Regions from separate parts of the Bacillus cereus group sp. Bce041 genome, predicted to be linked through region 1. Evidence: riboswitches for the same ligand, from Rfam matches in the RefSeq annotation. Region 1 holds a riboswitch; each other region holds the start of a gene.

Region 1 (6,012 bases):
GTATATAACTTAACGGAAGAAAATATGAAAGTTTAAATTTCTTCATGTTGATCTCCTATGTTTAGTAATGTAAGTAAATTCAATTGATTATAATATAGAAACGTGAATTGGGCTATCGATTTTACTTACATTTTCTTGAATTAACCTTACGTTTTTGTCACTTGACTAAAAAGAAGGGGAGGGTGCTAAATGAAGCGTTTATCGTATTTCTTATTTTTTATATTGATATGCCTAGTCGGTGCTGGGTGTGCAAAGGATAAAGAAGGAGAGAAATTAGAATATAACGGAAGAGCACTCGTAATTGGAGTTGTTGGAGAAAAACCGAAAGATACGTTTAGGAATATAAAGTTTGAGGAAATGAAGTTAGGGGAACTGGAAAAGAAATCTAAGGAAGTAGATGGTTTTCTAATAATGAAAGATCACTTTCAAGAAGCCTCAACAGAGCAATATAAAAATGTATTTTCATCACTAAAGAAACCAGTGTTTTTTATCGGTTTACAAGATAAATCATATTCGATTTTTATTACAAAAGGGATAGAGTATAACAGTGCCCGAAAAGATGTAAATGCTATGTATACGCAAGGGTTTGCGAATATCGGAAGTGGTGAAGGACAACAATGGGCAGTTGGTTTATCGAATGGTGGAAATACAGAAGAAAGTATTCATAATATGTATATCGTCGTATTTCAAACAATTGCAGATTATTTAAATAGATAATGAAGGAGCCTACAAAAGAGGCTTCTTATTTTTTTAATCAAACGTTTGTTTAAGCTGTATGTTCGGTAGGAAGAAACCGATGTAACTCAAGGGTTAACAAAGAAAAATAGAGAATTAATCAAACGTTTGTTTAAGCTGTATGTTCGGTAGAAAGAAACTCCTGTAGTTCAAAGGTTAAGAAAGAAAATGGAGAATTAATCAAACGCTTGTTTAAGATATATGTTTGGTGCATAATCTAAAAAATTTATATATTTATTTTTTTCTTAACAAATGGCGGAAAAATAAGAAAAATTCGCAGGATTATTAAAAATTATCACGAAATAAGTAAAAGTTTAGCGAATAATGGTTTGAAATAATAAAACGTTTTCTATATGATAAAGGTAAAGGTTAGTAAAAAAGTAGGTGAATTTATGACAGTAACATTTTATTCATATCCAAAGTGTGGCACATGTCAAAAGGCAAAGAAATGGTTTGAGGCAAACGATGTAGCATATGAGATGATTCATATTGTTGAAAATCCACCATCAAAAGAAGATTTACGTAATTTACATGAAAAAAGTGAATTACCATTAAAAAAATTCTTTAATACAAGTGGAATGCGTTACCGTGAACTTGGTCTAAAAGATAAGTTGAAAGATGCAAGCGAAGACGAAATGTATGAGCTTTTAGCATCTGATGGCATGTTGATTAAACGTCCAATTGTAACAGATGGAACGAATGTAACACTTGGTTTTAACGAAGAGCAGTTTGAAAGTGTGTGGAAAAAGTACCAATAAGGTATTTTTACATAATTAATACATTCACTGGAGGTACAGTCATGAGCATTCCAAATAATTTACGTTACTCTGAAGAACACGAATGGGTAAAAACTGAAGGTAATGAAGTTGTTATCGGTATCACTCACTTTGCACAAGGTGAGCTAGGCGATATCGTATTCGTTGAACTTCCTGAAGTAGGTGCAACAATCGAAGCTAACGAGCCATTCGGAAGCGTAGAATCTGTTAAAACAGTTTCTGAGTTATACGCACCTGTAAGCGGTAAAGTTGTAGCAGTAAACGAAGAATTAAGTGACCAACCAGAACTTGTTAACGAATCTCCATACGAGGGTGCATGGATGGTTAAAGTTGAACTTTCTGATGCAAGCCAAGTTGAGAAGTTATTAACTGCAGAAAAATATGCAGAAATGACAAACCAAGACTAATTATAGTCGACTAAAGGACAGCCTTTGTGCTGTCCTTTTTTATTTTTTGTGAAATAATGAAATTCAAGTTATATGTAAATAAATAAGCTATTATGAGAAAAACTGTTTTTTGGTAAGGTTTCATAAGTCTTCACAATCTAAACGAGCCGCTTGCGCTTTTCTTTTGCAAAAATAAACAGGAAACAACATGAAAATAACGAATATACTATATACTAAGTTCAAGGTTGTATAGTATATGGTGATCGGGTGATGACATATGATTTATGTAGAAAAAGTCATTATTGTAGAAGGTACATCAGATAGAAGAAAGATTGAATCTATTATTCGTGAACCGGTGGAAATTGTTTGTACAAATGGTACAATTGGTTTGTCGAAAATGGATGAGCTCGTTGATCAGTTTTTTGATAAGGAAGTGTATGTGCTAGTGGATGCTGATGATGCTGGAGAAAAGTTAAGGAAACAATTTCGAAAAGAATTCCCGCAAGCCGAGCATATCTATATTGATCGCTCGTACCGAGAAGTGGCAACTGCGCCATCTACACACTTAGCAAATGTATTATGGGGAGCCGACATTGACGTTTATACAGAATATTTACGGTAAGGAATGATAGAAGTGATTGATTGGACAGGAGCCGAAGCTACAGCCCTAATAGAGAACGAAGAAAAAACAGTATTATATGTATATACTCCAATGTGTGGAACATGCCAATTAGCAAAAAAGATGTTAACAGTCGTTGAGATGACAATTGAAGGCCTCAAAATTGGGATGTTAGATTTAAATTATGCTCCGCATTTAGCGAAAGAGTATGGGATTGAAAGTGTACCTTGTTTACTTGTTTTTGAAAATGGGACACTGATGAAGAAGATATACGCATTTCATTCGGTTGAATATTTATATACGGAATTAAAGTAGGCGGCAAAATTTTTGCCGCCTCGACATATTTCTTGGGAAATATGTCGAGATGCAGGGTGGATACAGTATTTGTCGAGCGAAAATAACAGGATTGCTCTTTAGTGAGAGGGAATGGTATGTAATAGAAAGTGATATGAAGGATGTGATTTAGGGTGAGATTATATTCTTTGCTTCAATCATTTGTAAATTACGCTAATGCTCAATATCATTTAGAACCGCTTTTAAGACAAGAAGAAAAAACTGTTAATTTTCGTTTTGGAGATGAAAGTTGTTCGTTACAAATTTCAAGAGATTATATAGAGCTGGTACATGAAGAAAGAGGAACGGAACAAATCATTTGCTTAGATGAAAAGGATATAGAACAATTGGTGAATGGAAATGTACGATTGCAAATGCTAATGAATGATGGACGTGTACAATATTCGGGAACGTACCGAACGATGTTATTAGTGGAATCGATGTTTCATATATGTAAACCGATGTCAGTAGGTGCTTAAAATTCTGAAGTTTCATTTTTTGCGAAAATTTCTGTTGACATGGTGAGTGTATATTGATACAATTCAAGTCATAAAATATAGACAATTTCATAAATTTCAAATCAGACGAAAATTGAATCTGATTTCTCTTATCAAGAGAGGTGGAGGGACTGTGCCCTGTGAAGCCCGGCAACCGTCAACTTATGTTGAAATGGTGCCAATTCCTGCAAAGCAAATGCTTTGAGAGATGAGAGAGAGGGATAATGTTGTTATATACGCATAAAAACCTTTCTGCTTCTCTAAAGCAGAAAGGTTTTTTTATTGTTTGAATGTGGAGGACATTCAAATAATAAAAGTAATGATAACAGTGGACTACACGCATTAAAAATAAAAAATTGCGGAGTCGACCTAAAATCTTTATGAAATCTAGCTCCAGCGGCTAGAACAGTCGGTCGTTTCATCCCTTCCTATGAGGCAAAAAGCGCCTCTACGTCAGGGATTCAAACGCCCTCTTGTTCTAAACGAGCCGCTTGCGCTTTTTATTTAAAAAAGGGGTGATACACCATGATTCTATTAGAGAATGTAAAGAAAATATATAAAGCAAAAAGCGGTGATGTCACTGCTGTAGATAATGCCAATTTAAAAATAGATAAAGGTGAAATATTTGGTGTTATCGGATATAGTGGCGCTGGAAAAAGTTCTTTAATTAGATTGTTCAATCAGTTGGAGAAACCAACTTCTGGCCAAATTACAATTGCAAATCGTGTCATTTCAGCAATTACAGGAAGTGAACTTCGTAAGGCAAGGCAAGAAATCGGAATGATTTTTCAGCACTTCAACTTACTTTGGTCACGAACTGTACGTGAAAATATAGAGTTTCCACTTGAAATTGCAGGTGTTGATAAAGCGAAGAGAAGAAAACGTGTTGATGAATTAATTCATCTTGTTGGATTAGAAGGAAGAGGAGACGCGTACCCATCTCAGCTGAGCGGGGGACAAAAGCAACGCGTTGGGATTGCAAGAGCATTAGCTAACAATCCACAAGTGCTTTTATGTGACGAAGCAACGTCAGCTCTTGATCCGGAAACGACAGATCAAATTTTGGATTTACTATTAGACATTAATAAGCGCCTTGGTTTAACAATTGTACTCATTACACATGAGATGCACGTAATTCGAAAGATTTGTAATCGTGTTGCGGTAATGGAGAAAGGAAAGATTGTAGAAACAGGTCCAGTACTTGATGTATTCCGTAATCCGAAGCAAGATATTACGAAACGATTTGTACAGCAGTTAACGGATTCTGAAGATACAAATGAAACGATTGAAAGTTTAATTGAAAAATATCCAGATGGAAAAGTAATTCGTTTGCAGTTTATCGGTGAGGCTGTAGAAAGACCAGTGCTTCAACGATTGATGCAACGCAGTGATATAGAAGTTAGCATTTTGCAAGGAAATATCGCACAAACGAATAACGGTTCTTACGGTAGTTTAGTTGTTCATTTAAATGGTGAGGAAACAGCGATCCAGCAAGCAATAGAAGGAATTCATCAAGATCAAGTAGAGCTGGAGGTGATTGCACATGGATAAGTTACTCACAAATGTTGATTGGAATCAAATGTTAGAAGCAACTGGTGAAACGTTATATATGACGGCAATCGCAGCTCTTGCGACATTTGTTTTAGGACTCATTTTAGGATTGTTACTCTTCATGACAGCAAAAGATAATTTATGGGAAAACAAATCAATTAATACGGTGATTGGAGCATTCGTAAATATATTCCGTTCTATACCATTCATCATTTTAATTATTTTATTAATCCCATTCACAAAGATTCTTCTTGGAACAATTCTTGGAGCAAGTGCAGCTTTGCCGGCTTTAATTATTGGAGCAGCACCATTCTACGCGAGAATGGTTGAAATCGCACTTCGCGAAATTGATAAAGGTGTAATTGAAGCTTCAAAAGCAATGGGAGCAAAAACAAGCACAATTATTTTGAAAGTGTTAATTCCAGAATCGTTACCAGCATTAGTATCTGGTATTACGGTTACGACAATTGCTTTAGTAGGCTATACAGCAATGGCAGGAGTTGTTGGTGCTGGTGGCCTTGGAACACTTGCTTACTTAGAAGGATTCCAAAGAGGGAATAACGATGTAACAATCGTTGCGACAATTTGTGTATTACTAGTTGTATTTTTAATTCAGTGGATTGGTGATAGTTTAACGACTCGAATAGATAAACGATAATGAAAAACGGGAGGATGTTTCAAATGAAAAAATTGTTACTTACGGCACTTATTTCAACTTCAATTTTTGGATTAGCTGCTTGTGGCGGGAAAGATAAAGATGAAAAGAAACTTGTTGTGGGTGCTTCTAACATACCGCACGCTGTTATTTTAGAAAAGGCAAAACCGTTACTTGAGAAAAAAGGAATTGAGTTAGAAATTAAAAAATTCCAAGACTACGTATTACCAAATAAATCGTTAGCGGATAAGGATTTAGATGCAAACTACTTCCAGCACATTCCGTATTTAGAAAAAGAAATTAAAGATAAAAAATATGACTTTGAAGTAGCAGGAAAAATTCATTTAGAACCAATTGGTGTGTACTCTCAAAAGTATAAGAGCTTAAAAGAGCTTCCGGACGGAGCGACAATTATTATGAGTAATTCAGTTGCTGACCATGGACGTGGTTTAGCAATTTT
Region 2 (6,012 bases), on a different contig from region 1:
TGAATGATAAGAGAAGAGAGGATGAAGATTAACATATGTACGTTACTGTAACAGAAGCAGCATATAAAAAGATTATGGATACGATTCCAAGTGAAGCGAAATATATAAAGTTATTTTATGATAATGAAGGTTGCGGTTGTGTTATGAGCGGAATCATCGATTTAGTAGCTGTAGCAGAGAAAGATGAGCGCGATGTGGATATTGAATCAAGCACAATGAATTTTATCGCTGATCGTACAAAGCTTGTATTTATGGACGATAAGTTAACGGTTGATTGGCATGAAGGTGGAGGAACTTTTCAGTTGAAGAGCCCAAGCCAGTTTTATAATCCAAATATGAAATTACACGTTCGAGTATAGTAAAGGTGAGTCCAAAATGTATTTTGGACTCACTTTTTTTATTTTATAAGTCGCTATTATTGTCGATAAGTCGATATATTGAAAAAATCGCCCATATAATTTCATTTACCAAAACGTTTCATATAATAAAAAGATTTTTTCACATAATGAAATGTACATGTGATTGAATTTTCTGTATAATCTTCTTTGCGGAGGGGATACGCATGAGAAGATGGGGAATTGAGTTATTAATTTTAAGTGTTGTTATTATTTGGGGGATTAACTATACAATTGCGAAGTATGGACTTTTAGAATTTACAGCAATTGAGTTTACTGCACTTCGTATGATGGCGGCGGCACCGCTTCTGTTACTCCTTACCTTTTGTATTGAAAAGTCGGTTTATATGGAGCGAACGGATATACCTAGATTAATTATCGTTAGCGTTGTAGGTATTGTACTGTATCAAACGTTATTTATGGAAACTGTCAAATATACATCCGCTACAAATGCCTCTTTACTCATTTCTATTTCACCTATTTTTACAACTGCATTTGCGATTTTCTTGAAACAAGAAAAGTTTTCTTCTCGAAAGTTAATCGGTTCTATGACTGCCTTTGTTGGTGCAGCCTTAGTTTTAGTAGCAGGACATTCACTTACTAGTTCTTTTTATGGCAATGGAATTGGACTTATTACATCAATATGCTGGGGGCTTTATCCTGTTTTAGCAGGACCATTAATTAAAAAATATTCAGCATTACGTGTTACTGCATGGTCTGCATTAGTGGGTGCGATTCCGCTATTATTGTTAAGTGGTCCACATGTGTTTGTCATGCCATTTCACATTACTCACGGAATGACACTATTTGCTTTACTATATTCTATTTTCTTTGTAACAGTATTTGGTCTAGTAATGTGGTATGTTGGTGTTCAAAAAATTGGGGCGTCACATACGATGGTATATATGTATATAACGCCGCTTGTAGCGGTTCTATTTGCAGCTGTCTGGGCAAATGAATATGTATCGTTTCAACAAATCATCGGTGGAATTATCATTTTTGTCGGTCTATGGTTTGTGAAATCGGAGAAAGTAAAAGTTCATTCTATTGCAGGGGAACCTATATCAAAATAGGAAAACAGATCACCTATGATCTGCTTTCCTATTTTTTTATTTTTGGTAAGAAGATGAGAAACAAGATAGCAGTAATAAGTGGAATTAAGTTTAAAAATGGAATACGGAAGAGTGTAATAAGAATAATACCTGGAAGAAGAACACCGAGGACAGCGTAAAAAATGCTATGATTTTTCGTGTACCAATACAATGAAAGTCCAATAAGTGCAGGGATAATGAGGTGAATGAGAGCCATTAAAAAATAAATCATTAGACGCCCCCTTTATTTGTGTGCTTATTACATCATATCCGTATGTTCATAGATTGATATCATTTTTTTCATAAATGGACGAAAAAAGTTTGAAAAACCGTCACAAAATATGAGAATATGATGTTTGAAATCTTGTATAATATTATTTTCTAAAAACATTTAAACAACATAAACATACTGTTTATGTTGTTTTTAATTTGAATGAAATGAATGTAAGGAATATGAATTTGAAAGAAATTTTTTGTTGGATAGATAAGAACGAATGAAGAGAGGTACAGCATGATTAGTATGTCACTAAGATCATTTAAAATTCAATCGTATTATATACTAGGTATTCTTTTACTAGGCTGGATGATAACACCGTTTTCAGCACATTTTTTAGGTGCAGGAATTGGACTTATCGTAAGTATGTATTGCGTTTGGCTTTTAGGGAGAAGAATTGAGAAGCTTGGAGATAGTATCGTAAAGAAAACGAAAGCACCGACGCTTGGTATGTTTAATCGTTTTGCGGCTGCTATTTTGGGCGCTATTATTATGTACGAAATTGAGCACCATATGGTGATGTGGGCATTTGCAGTAGGGATTATGGGCGGTTATTTTTTAATCGTTGTGAACTTAGGTTACTATAGCATGAAAGATGAGAAAGAACTAACAAAGAGCTAAAAAGATAAAAGACTTCTTTTTAGATGGAATAGATGATCCAGTCACGAATAGAAGCGGTCAGGGCCTTTTTTAGCCCCATACGATGTGAAACCCGAGAGATGTAGTGAGTAGGGATATAATGTATATATTCGAAGCTGTAATTTTATAATCTAGGTCACAGATGAAGAGATTAGCGTTTCACTTTATATAAGATATAGAAAGAAGCTTACGTTTTCACGTAAGCTTCTTTTTTATGTAAGTGTGTGTAACCGTTAAGCCGCATTGGGTTTTGTCGGTGAGTACGCGAAACTTTACGGTTACACGACACTTATTCATATGAGTAAAGGGTTATTCCAACAGAAAGTTTTAATTTAAGCGATTGGACCGCCTAAGTTAATAATGTCTTCAGATACGCTGTCGAACTTTTTGAAGTTAGCTTTGAATTCATTTGCAAGTTCGATTGCTTTTGCTTTGTAAGCAGCTTTATCAGCCCAAGTTTGTTCAGGCATTAACACTTCGTCAGGTACACCTGGTACGTGAAGTGGAACTTCAAGACCGAAGATATCATGTTTAGCTGTTTCAGTTTTTGCAAGTTCACCGTTTAATGCAGCTTGAATCATTGCACGAGTGTAACCTAAGTTCATACGTTTACCAACGCCGTATTCGCCACCAGTCCAGCCAGTGTTTACTAAGAATACTTTCGCATCGTGTTTCTCGATTTTTTCACCAAGCATTTCAGCATAGCGAGATGCATCAAGTGGTAAGAATGGTGAACCGAAGCAAGTTGAGAATGTTGCTTGCGGAGAAGTAACGCCGCGCTCTGTTCCTGCTAGTTTACTAGTGTAACCACTTAAGAAATGATACATAGCTTGCTCTTTTGATAACTTACTGATTGGAGGCAATACGCCAGATGCATCAGCAGTTAAGAAAATAATTGTATTTGGGTGTCCAGCAACACTTGGCAGTACGATATTGTCGATCGCATGCATAGGGTATGCAGCACGAGTATTTTCTGTTAAAGTAGTATCGTTGTAGTCGGCGATACGTGTTTGGTCATTAATGATAACGTTTTCTAAAACAGATCCAAATGTGATTGCATCGAAAATTTGTGGTTCTTTCTCGTGAGAAAGGTTTACACATTTCGCGTAGCAACCGCCTTCAATATTGAATACACCGTTATCAGACCAACCGTGCTCATCATCACCGATTAATTTACGGTTTGGATCAGCAGATAATGTTGTTTTACCTGTTCCAGATAAACCGAAGAATAGTGCTACGTCGCCTTCTTCACCTACGTTTGCAGAGCAATGCATAGAAAGAATATCTTGTTCAGGTAATAAGAAGTTCATAATAGAGAAGATTGATTTTTTCATTTCTCCAGCGTATTCTGTACCACCAATTAGTACGATACGTTTTTCGAATGAAACCATAATGAATGCTTCAGAGTTTGTACCGTCAACAGCTGGATCAGCTTTGAAATTCGGTGCAGAAACAATTGTGAACTCTGATTCATGAGTTGTTAATTCTTCTTCAGTTGGACGAATGAATAATTGATGTACAAATAAATTGTGCCATGCATATTCGTTAATAACTTGAATTGGTAGGCGGTAATTGCGGTCAGCGCCTGCAAATCCTTTGAAGACGAATAACTCTTCTTTTTCTTTTAAGTATTCTAAAACTTTAGTATATAATTTATTAAAATGTTCTTCAGAAATCGGTTGGTTCACAGCTCCCCAAGCAATTTTGTCAGCAACCGATGCTTCTTTCACAATAAATTTATCTTTAGGAGAACGTCCTGTATATTTTCCAGTTGAAGCAGAAACGGCACCAGTCGAAGTTAATTTCCCTTCATTTCGCATTAATACTTTTTCCACTAATTGCGGAACACTTAGTTGAATCTGTGCATTGCTTCCGTTCAATAATTCGTGTAAACCAATTTGGACATTCACAGTACTCATATTTATATACCATCCTTTTCATTTAATGAAATATTTCTCGTAATCCCCAACAAGAGTATAACACAATTATATAAATAATGTATACTATTTATTTCTTTTTGTTTGTGTGAATGCATTATTTCCCTATTAATATTTCATTTCAGGCGTATTGAGAAAAACTTTCAGGAAAATGTGAATATTAATTGACAAATGAATATCATTTCTTTAGTATAGGTTGGGACGGATACTCTCTTATCCCGAGCTGGCGGAGGGACAGGCCCGATGAAGCCCAGCAACCTCACTTGTAGTGGTAAATACAGGTGAATAGGTGCTAAAACCTGTGCGAGGCTACAGGTCTCGAACGATAAGAGCGAAGGGCAAAAAGCAGTATGCAAGTAGCAAATTAAACCTTTCCTCTATGTAAAGTAGGAAAGGTTTTTCTGTATGCTTGTGTGGGAGAATAAATGTATGTCGCAGTTTGTGGCAAATTAAGGATGAGTTCCGTACAATATATACAATTACTGTAGGGAGGTTTACCACATGACAAAAAAACGTCATCTGTTCACATCTGAGTCTGTAACTGAAGGACATCCAGATAAAATTTGTGACCAAATTTCTGATTCAATTTTAGATGCGATCTTATCAAAAGACGCAAATGCACGTGTAGCTTGTGAAACAACTGTAACAACTGGTTTAGTATTGGTAGCGGGGGAAATTACGACTTCTACTTACGTAGATATTCCAAAAATCGTTCGTGAAACAATTCAAGGCATTGGTTACACACGCGCAAAATACGGATTCGATGCAGAAACTTGTGCAGTTTTAACATCTATCGATGAGCAATCTGCTGACATCGCTATGGGTGTTGACCAAGCGCTAGAAGCACGCGAAGGTCAAATGACTGACGCTGAGATTGAGGCAATTGGTGCAGGAGACCAAGGTTTAATGTTTGGTTTCGCATGTAATGAAACACAAGAGTTAATGCCACTTCCAATCTCGCTTGCTCACAAATTAGCTCGCCGTTTAACTGAAGTACGTAAAGATGATACATTATCATACTTACGTCCGGATGGAAAAACGCAAGTTACAGTTGAGTATGATGAAAATGGTAAACCAGTACGTGTTGATACTATCGTAATTTCTACACAACATCACCCAGATGTTACATGGGAAGAAATCGATCGCGACTTAAAAGAGCACGTAATTAAAGCTGTAGTACCAGCAGAATTAATGGATGGAGAAACGAAATTCTTCATTAACCCAACTGGCCGCTTCGTAATTGGTGGACCACAAGGTGATGCTGGTTTAACAGGACGTAAAATCATCGTTGATACTTACGGTGGATACGCTCGCCACGGTGGCGGTGCATTCTCTGGTAAAGATGCAACGAAAGTTGACCGTTCTGCAGCATATGCAGCTCGTTATGTTGCGAAAAACATCGTAGCAGCTGGTCTTGCTGAAAAAGCAGAAGTACAACTTGCATACGCAATCGGTGTAGCACAACCAGTATCAATTTCAGTTGATACATTCGGCACTGGTAAAGTATCTGAAGACGTACTAGTAGAGCTAGTTCGTAACAACTTCGATCTTCGCCCAGCTGGTATTATTAAAATGCTAGACTTACGTCGCCCAATTTACAAACAAACAGCAGCTTACGGCCACTTTGGACGTACTGATGTAGATCTATCATGGGAACGTACAGACAAAGCAGCAGC
Region 3 (6,012 bases), on a different contig from region 1:
CAGCACGAAAATAGTCTGAATGAACCTGATAAATTAGTTCCGGATTATCTAGTAACACACGTGCCGACCAAAGAGGATCGTCCAAATTACATCCATGCGCCTCCAATTCTGTAGCTAATGCTCCGTCAAGAAGCATAATGGAATGTTGGGATAAAATATCATCAATTGGGTTGATTTTGTTCGACATAATCTACGCCCCTCTTTTTTAGATTTTTTGTTAGATAATAACTTCCATAGCAAAACAAAATAAACGGTATGCCGCAATATAAGGCAATTCTCTGTGTTGGATCGAATGCAATTCCAATACACGATGCCAGACAAAGGATAAAAGAAGCAATTGGTACTAATGGATATAGTGGTGTGCGATAAATCAAGTCCTTCTCAGAATTTCCATCTTTCAAAAATTGTCTGCGAAATAGGAACTGCGAAGCACTAATACTCATCCAAACTACAACTACTGCTAGACCGGAAATGGAAACAAGTACGATATAGACAGTATCTGGTGCCACAATACTCGAAAGCAAAGCCAAAGCTCCACCCACCATGCTGAAAATGACGGCGTTGATTGGAACACCTTGCTTCGTCATTTTTCCAAAAATCGGGGATATCATATTCTTATTAGCAAGCGACCAAAGCATTCTAGAAGAGGCATAAAGGCCTGAGTTTGCCGCAGATAAAATGGCTGTTAAGATAACGAAATTCATTATGTCAGCTGAATATGGCACCCCAATTCGTTCTAGAACTGCAACAAAAGGGCTCTCTAATACCCCCGCATCGGAAATAGGCAATAACGCAGATAAAACAACAATCGTTCCTACAAAAAAGATGATCAATCTCCACAGAGTAGTTCGAATTGCCTTCGGTATCATTTTTTCCGGGTTCGCTGTTTCTCCAGCTGCAACACCTATTAATTCTGTTCCCGAAAAAGCAAAATTAACCGCAAGCATGGTCATCATAATGGCCGTAGCACCATGGGGAAATAAACCTCCACTTGTAAAATTAGAAAAGAATGGTGCAGCTTTTGAATGAGTCATCGGAAGAAACCCTAGCATTGCCGCTACTCCTAAAACAATAAAAATCGCAATAGCTATAACCTTTATCGTTGAAAACCAAAATTCGGATTCGGCAAAAAATTTAACAGTCAGGACATTTAATACAAAGATCAAAATGGCAAAAAGAGCACTCCATACCCAAACATTAATCGATGGAAACCATCGCTTCATAAGTAATCCTGCGGCTGTAAATTCAGAACCTAAAGCAACAGTCCAAGTTAACCAATACAACCAGGCTACTGTATACCCTGTACCCGGTCCAATGTATTTAACTGCATAACTATGAAATGCGCCAGTTTCAGGCATATGTACGGAAAGCTCTCCTAAACATAGCATAACTAGATAAACCACTAGCGCACCAACCAAATAGGATAGAATTGTTCCAAATGGGCCAGCTTGTTGAATAGTGTAACCCGAACTTAAGAATAAGCCCGTTCCAATCACCCCACCAAGTGATAGCATGACTAAATGACGTGCTTGCATTTTCCTTTGAAATTCTTGCCCATTTTTGTTCTCCATTTCTACTCTCCTTTAGTTATTACCCAGAAAAAACAAAAAACGCACTCTAAAAAAGAGGGCGCTACTGACAAATAAAAACGGAAGCTCTCATCTATCAGGATTATCACCCGCTGGAATTAGCACAGTGTCTACTTAAGCAGACCTGTTGCTGAGGTTTCATAAGGCCAGTCCCTCCACCTCTCTGGATAAGAAATATTTTTTTATAACCTTATCAATCCATTCAATAACTGTCAAGACAATTCTGTTTTTTAAAAAAATTATCTATTATAGAAATACAAAAAAAGGAGTATTACTATAACTGCAATCCACTCCTCCTTAGGTATTATTTAAAAATCGAACATACAAAACGTCATTTATTTATGATGCGGTTCACTAGCACTTCCTCAAAATTTGATGCACTTCACACAAATTAACCAGATCCGTAAAATCAGGAACTGGTTAATTTGTGTTTAAATAATATTTTCTATAATCTTTATATAAAAATTATAAAATTTATCATATACTTGAAACAATACATATAGAGTTACCTACCAAATCGTATCCTCCAAAGTAATTAGGTATTATAAAGTGGTCTCCTTTTTTAAAGAAATAGTGCTCACCTTCTTTAATTAACTCACCTTCTCCCTGTATTACACTAACAAGAAGGAAGGCTTTTTGTTGTTCCAAACTAGCTGATCCATCTAACTCCCATTTTTCCACTGAAAAATACGGACATTTAATAAAATTAGTTATACTCAAATCATCTACTTTTTCATTTTTAAATGTTAACTGATTCGAAATACATGGAGTTTCTATTACATCAATACTGCTTTCAAGATGAAGATCACGTAAATTACCTTCTGAATCTCTTCTATCATAATCATACAATCTATAGGTTGTATCAGAGTTTTGCTGCGTTTCTAATATCAAAATCCCTTTACCAATTGCATGAACAGTTCCACTCGGCACATAGAAGAAATCTCCAGGTTTCACCTTCACGCGATGCAACAGTTGGTTCCACTCTTTCTTTTCAATCATAGCCATGAATTCTTCTTTTGTTTTCGCATGATGTCCATAAATAATTTCCGCGTCTTTTATGGAATCGATTACATACCAGCATTCTGTTTTTCCTAGTTCTCCATTTTCATATACGCTGGCATACTCATCGTTGGGATGAACTTGAACAGATAAATCTTGATTGGCATCCAAAATTTTTGTAAGAAGAGGGAAACGCTCCCCCTCCATATTTCCAAATAAATCTCGATGGTTATCCCACAATTCACCCAAAGATAGCCCTTTATACTTTCCGTTCTTAACAATACTTTGTCCATGTTGATGTGCAGCAAAAGCCCAACACTCTCCAGTTTGATTTGATGGAATCTCATATCCAAAAGAAGTTAAATGTGTTCCACCCCAAATTCTTTCTTTAAAAACAGGTGCAAAAAATAATGGTTCAGTCATGATTTAAATCCCCCATTCTATGCTATTTCATCTAGTAGTTTGTATGCTTCTGCTTTTGTTTGAACAGATAATAACCGCTCTCTAAAACTGTCATCCATAAGTTTTCGAGAAAGCATTTGAAGGATTTTTAAATGTTCATTCCCTTCATTTCCTTTTGGTACCGCAATCATAAATATTAACTTCGCTTCCGTTCCATCAAGGCTTTTCCAATCTATGCCCGATTGTTTAATTCCAAATACCACACTCGGTTTCCTTACGGCAGCTGATTTCCCATGTGGAATCGCAATGTTTATGCCAATACCTGTAGTACTTTCTTGCTCACGGTTCATAATAGCCTGTTTAAATTCTGTCACTGAATGTAATGCACCTACATGCTTTAATTTTTGAATCATTTCATCAATGATGTCATCTCTTGTTTCCCCTTTTAAGTCCGTTTCAATTAATTCTAAACTTGTAATATCTGTTAATTTTTTTATCTCTACCTTATCTACTTGTTCGCCTCTTGCTTGAGTTTCTTGTTCCAGTTGTTGCACTTCTATTGTTGCTGAAACTTCTTTTATTTGTTCATTTTCTTGTTTCTCTAACTTTGAAACGTCTTTTTTCAATACATTTACTACAACAGCTGTCACAATAGAGCCTACAATTACAGCCACAAAAAACATAAATACATTATCTACTGCCCCTAACACTGCAACAATTGGACCACCATGTGCTACTCTGTCTCCTACATGACCGATCATCGCAATTACAGCACCCGTCATCGAACCTGCCATTATACTTGGAATAACCCGAAGTGGATCTTGTGCTGCAAAGGGAATCGCACCTTCCGTAATACCAAATAGCCCCATTGTAAATGATGCTTTACCCATTTCTCTCTCTGAATCTTGGAATTTCCCCTTACCTATGAAGGTAGCAAGTCCCATCCCGATTGGTGGAATACAAATTGCTGCAGCAATTGGACCCATAATTTCATAGTTTCCTTCTCCAATCATTGCTGAACCAAATAAGAATGCTACTTTATTGACCGGACCACCCATATCAAATGAAATCATTGCCCCTAAAATTAATGCTAAGAGAATTGAACTTGACCCTTGCATACCTGCTAACCAAGCTGTTAATGATACGAAAACTTGTGCGACAGGGGCACCAATAATAAATACAAATGCTAAACCTACAATTAGGGAAGTAAATACCGGAATAATAATAATCGGCATAATTGGTTGAATCGCTTTTGGAACTTTTAATTTTTTGATTCCTAACGCTATATAACCAGCTAAGAAACCAGCGATAATTCCACCGAGAAAACCAGCACCACTTTCACTTCCATAAAAGCTTCCTGTTGCCGCAATATATCCACCAATCATTCCAGGAACAAGTCCAGGTTTATCCGCTATACTATATGCAATATATCCAGCTAGTATTGGAACCATAAACGTAAATGATGCACCACCAATTTGTTCAATGGTTTTCCAAAAAGAACCCTCTGGAATCACTAAACCCCCAGGAGTTTTTTCTCCTCCAAGTGTTAACGCAATAGCAATTAATAATCCCCCGACTACGATAAATGGAACCATAAAAGATACACCATTCATTAAATGACGATATATAGGATTTTGCTTTCTTTCCTGATGGTTACTTTCTACTATTTTTGACTGTGAATGATAAATAGGTACATTCCCGCTGATTACTTTCTGAATTAATTCTTCTGGTTTACGAATACCATCTTGCACTCCGACAACCAACAATTTTTTCCCTATAAATCTATCTTTATTTACGACTCTATCTGCAGCTATAATAATGCCGTCTGCTTCGCGAATATCTTGTTCAGTCAACTCATTTTCTACCCCTATTCCACCTTGAGTTTCAATTTTCATTTTGACTCCTAATTTATCCGCTGTTTTTTGCAAATTTTCAGCTGCCATATAAGTATGGGCAATCCCATTTGGACACGATGTAACCGCTAACAATTTCATTCTTAATCCTCCTTACACTTCTTACTGAGCGCCTACACTTACTATAAATCATTATTACGACGTCAAAAGTTTCATTTTTTACCGTAACTTCCGGAATAATATACCTTTTACCAAAGCAAACAACAGGTTATTTAATCCTCCACTTTTCGGTTAATTATGTAAAAAAGACAAAAATTTCATGACATTTGTTTCTTTCACAAGCTTTTGAATAAAGGATGGTTGCTCACTTATAAAGGATAGTTCCTGAAACAATTGTTTCGTTACCTCTTGTCCATCACTTTTAACTGCTAGCATAAATACAAGTGATACCTTCTCTGCTCCCCAATCAATTGGTTCCTTTAATGTAGCAATTGCAATTACTGATTCTTGAATAAATTTTGGGTTGCCATGGGGAATTGCGATTCCTGCCCCAATCGTTGTTGCTGACATTTTTTCTCTTATGATTGCATTTTCTGCATACTCTTTATCTACATACCCCTTACTATGCAAAGCATACGCTAACTTTTCAATTAGCTCATATGGGTGCTGTATATCCTGTTGTAAAAACACTAAAAATGGAGATGTATAATTGAACATAACAAAGTCTTTTTGTTCTTTATAACTTGGCTCATCATAATTTTGTATAAAGTCCCCTAGCTTCTTTTCTTCTGGCCCCTCTAATAATGGGGATACTACTCTATGAGGAATGTTTAATCTTGAAAGACTAGTAGTTGAAATAACGAGATCCACATCACGATGTTTCATTATATAACTTTGTAAATCAGCTTTTGAAATACAGTCCATAACATGGATATGACGAAATTTACGCTCAATTTTTGTACGTAACAACTGCGACATGCCAATGCCCATATGGCAAACAATAATTACATTTTTAGATTTTTCCTGGTGATTTAACCGTTCAACAGATGCTTCAAAGTGTAGAGTAAGATAAGCCGCTTCTTCTTCTGGAATATATATATTTAGAGATTCATTTATCTCTTCTAATACTTGTATCAATACATTAAACACATAGGGATACATTCTCTTTA

The links. Region 1 has a riboswitch for S-adenosylmethionine ahead of ACUN13_RS20515 (methionine ABC transporter ATP-binding protein). Riboswitches for the same ligand answer to the same signal wherever they lie in the genome.
Positions count from the first base shown of each region.
Region 2: another riboswitch for S-adenosylmethionine. It lies ahead of metK (methionine adenosyltransferase); the one in region 1 lies ahead of ACUN13_RS20515 (methionine ABC transporter ATP-binding protein).
Region 3: another riboswitch for S-adenosylmethionine. It lies ahead of mmuP (S-methylmethionine permease); the one in region 1 lies ahead of ACUN13_RS20515 (methionine ABC transporter ATP-binding protein).

Region 1 covers NZ_JBQXON010000006.1:242,115-248,126, forward strand. Annotated here, with positions in the region: gene ACUN13_RS20480 (phosphatase PAP2 family protein) at 1-46, opposite strand, end outside; gene ACUN13_RS20485 (hypothetical protein) at 190-717, shown strand; gene ACUN13_RS20490 (arsenate reductase family protein) at 1,128-1,493, shown strand; gene gcvH (glycine cleavage system protein GcvH) at 1,535-1,918, shown strand; gene ACUN13_RS20500 (toprim domain-containing protein) at 2,175-2,519, shown strand; gene ACUN13_RS20505 (thioredoxin family protein) at 2,523-2,831, shown strand; gene ACUN13_RS20510 (hypothetical protein) at 2,984-3,328, shown strand; SAM riboswitch class I at 3,454-3,561, shown strand; gene ACUN13_RS20515 (methionine ABC transporter ATP-binding protein) at 3,872-4,897, shown strand; gene ACUN13_RS20520 (methionine ABC transporter permease) at 4,890-5,555, shown strand; gene metQ (methionine ABC transporter substrate-binding lipoprotein MetQ) at 5,579-6,012, shown strand, end outside.
Region 2 covers NZ_JBQXON010000001.1:1,004,170-1,010,181, reverse strand. Annotated here, with positions in the region: gene ACUN13_RS05315 (iron-sulfur cluster biosynthesis family protein) at 36-359, shown strand; gene ACUN13_RS05310 (DMT family transporter) at 563-1,468, shown strand; gene ACUN13_RS05305 (hypothetical protein) at 1,497-1,718, opposite strand; gene ACUN13_RS05300 (ATP synthase subunit I) at 1,998-2,381, shown strand; gene pckA (phosphoenolpyruvate carboxykinase (ATP)) at 2,732-4,318, opposite strand; SAM riboswitch class I at 4,547-4,668, shown strand; gene metK (methionine adenosyltransferase) at 4,838-6,012, shown strand, end outside.
Region 3 covers NZ_JBQXON010000026.1:5,072-11,083, reverse strand. Annotated here, with positions in the region: gene mmuM (homocysteine S-methyltransferase) at 1-187, opposite strand, end outside; gene mmuP (S-methylmethionine permease) at 162-1,571, opposite strand; SAM riboswitch class I at 1,656-1,763, opposite strand; gene manA (mannose-6-phosphate isomerase, class I) at 2,067-3,011, opposite strand; gene ACUN13_RS30515 (PTS fructose transporter subunit IIABC) at 3,029-4,984, opposite strand; gene ACUN13_RS30510 (BglG family transcription antiterminator) at 5,135-6,012, opposite strand, start outside.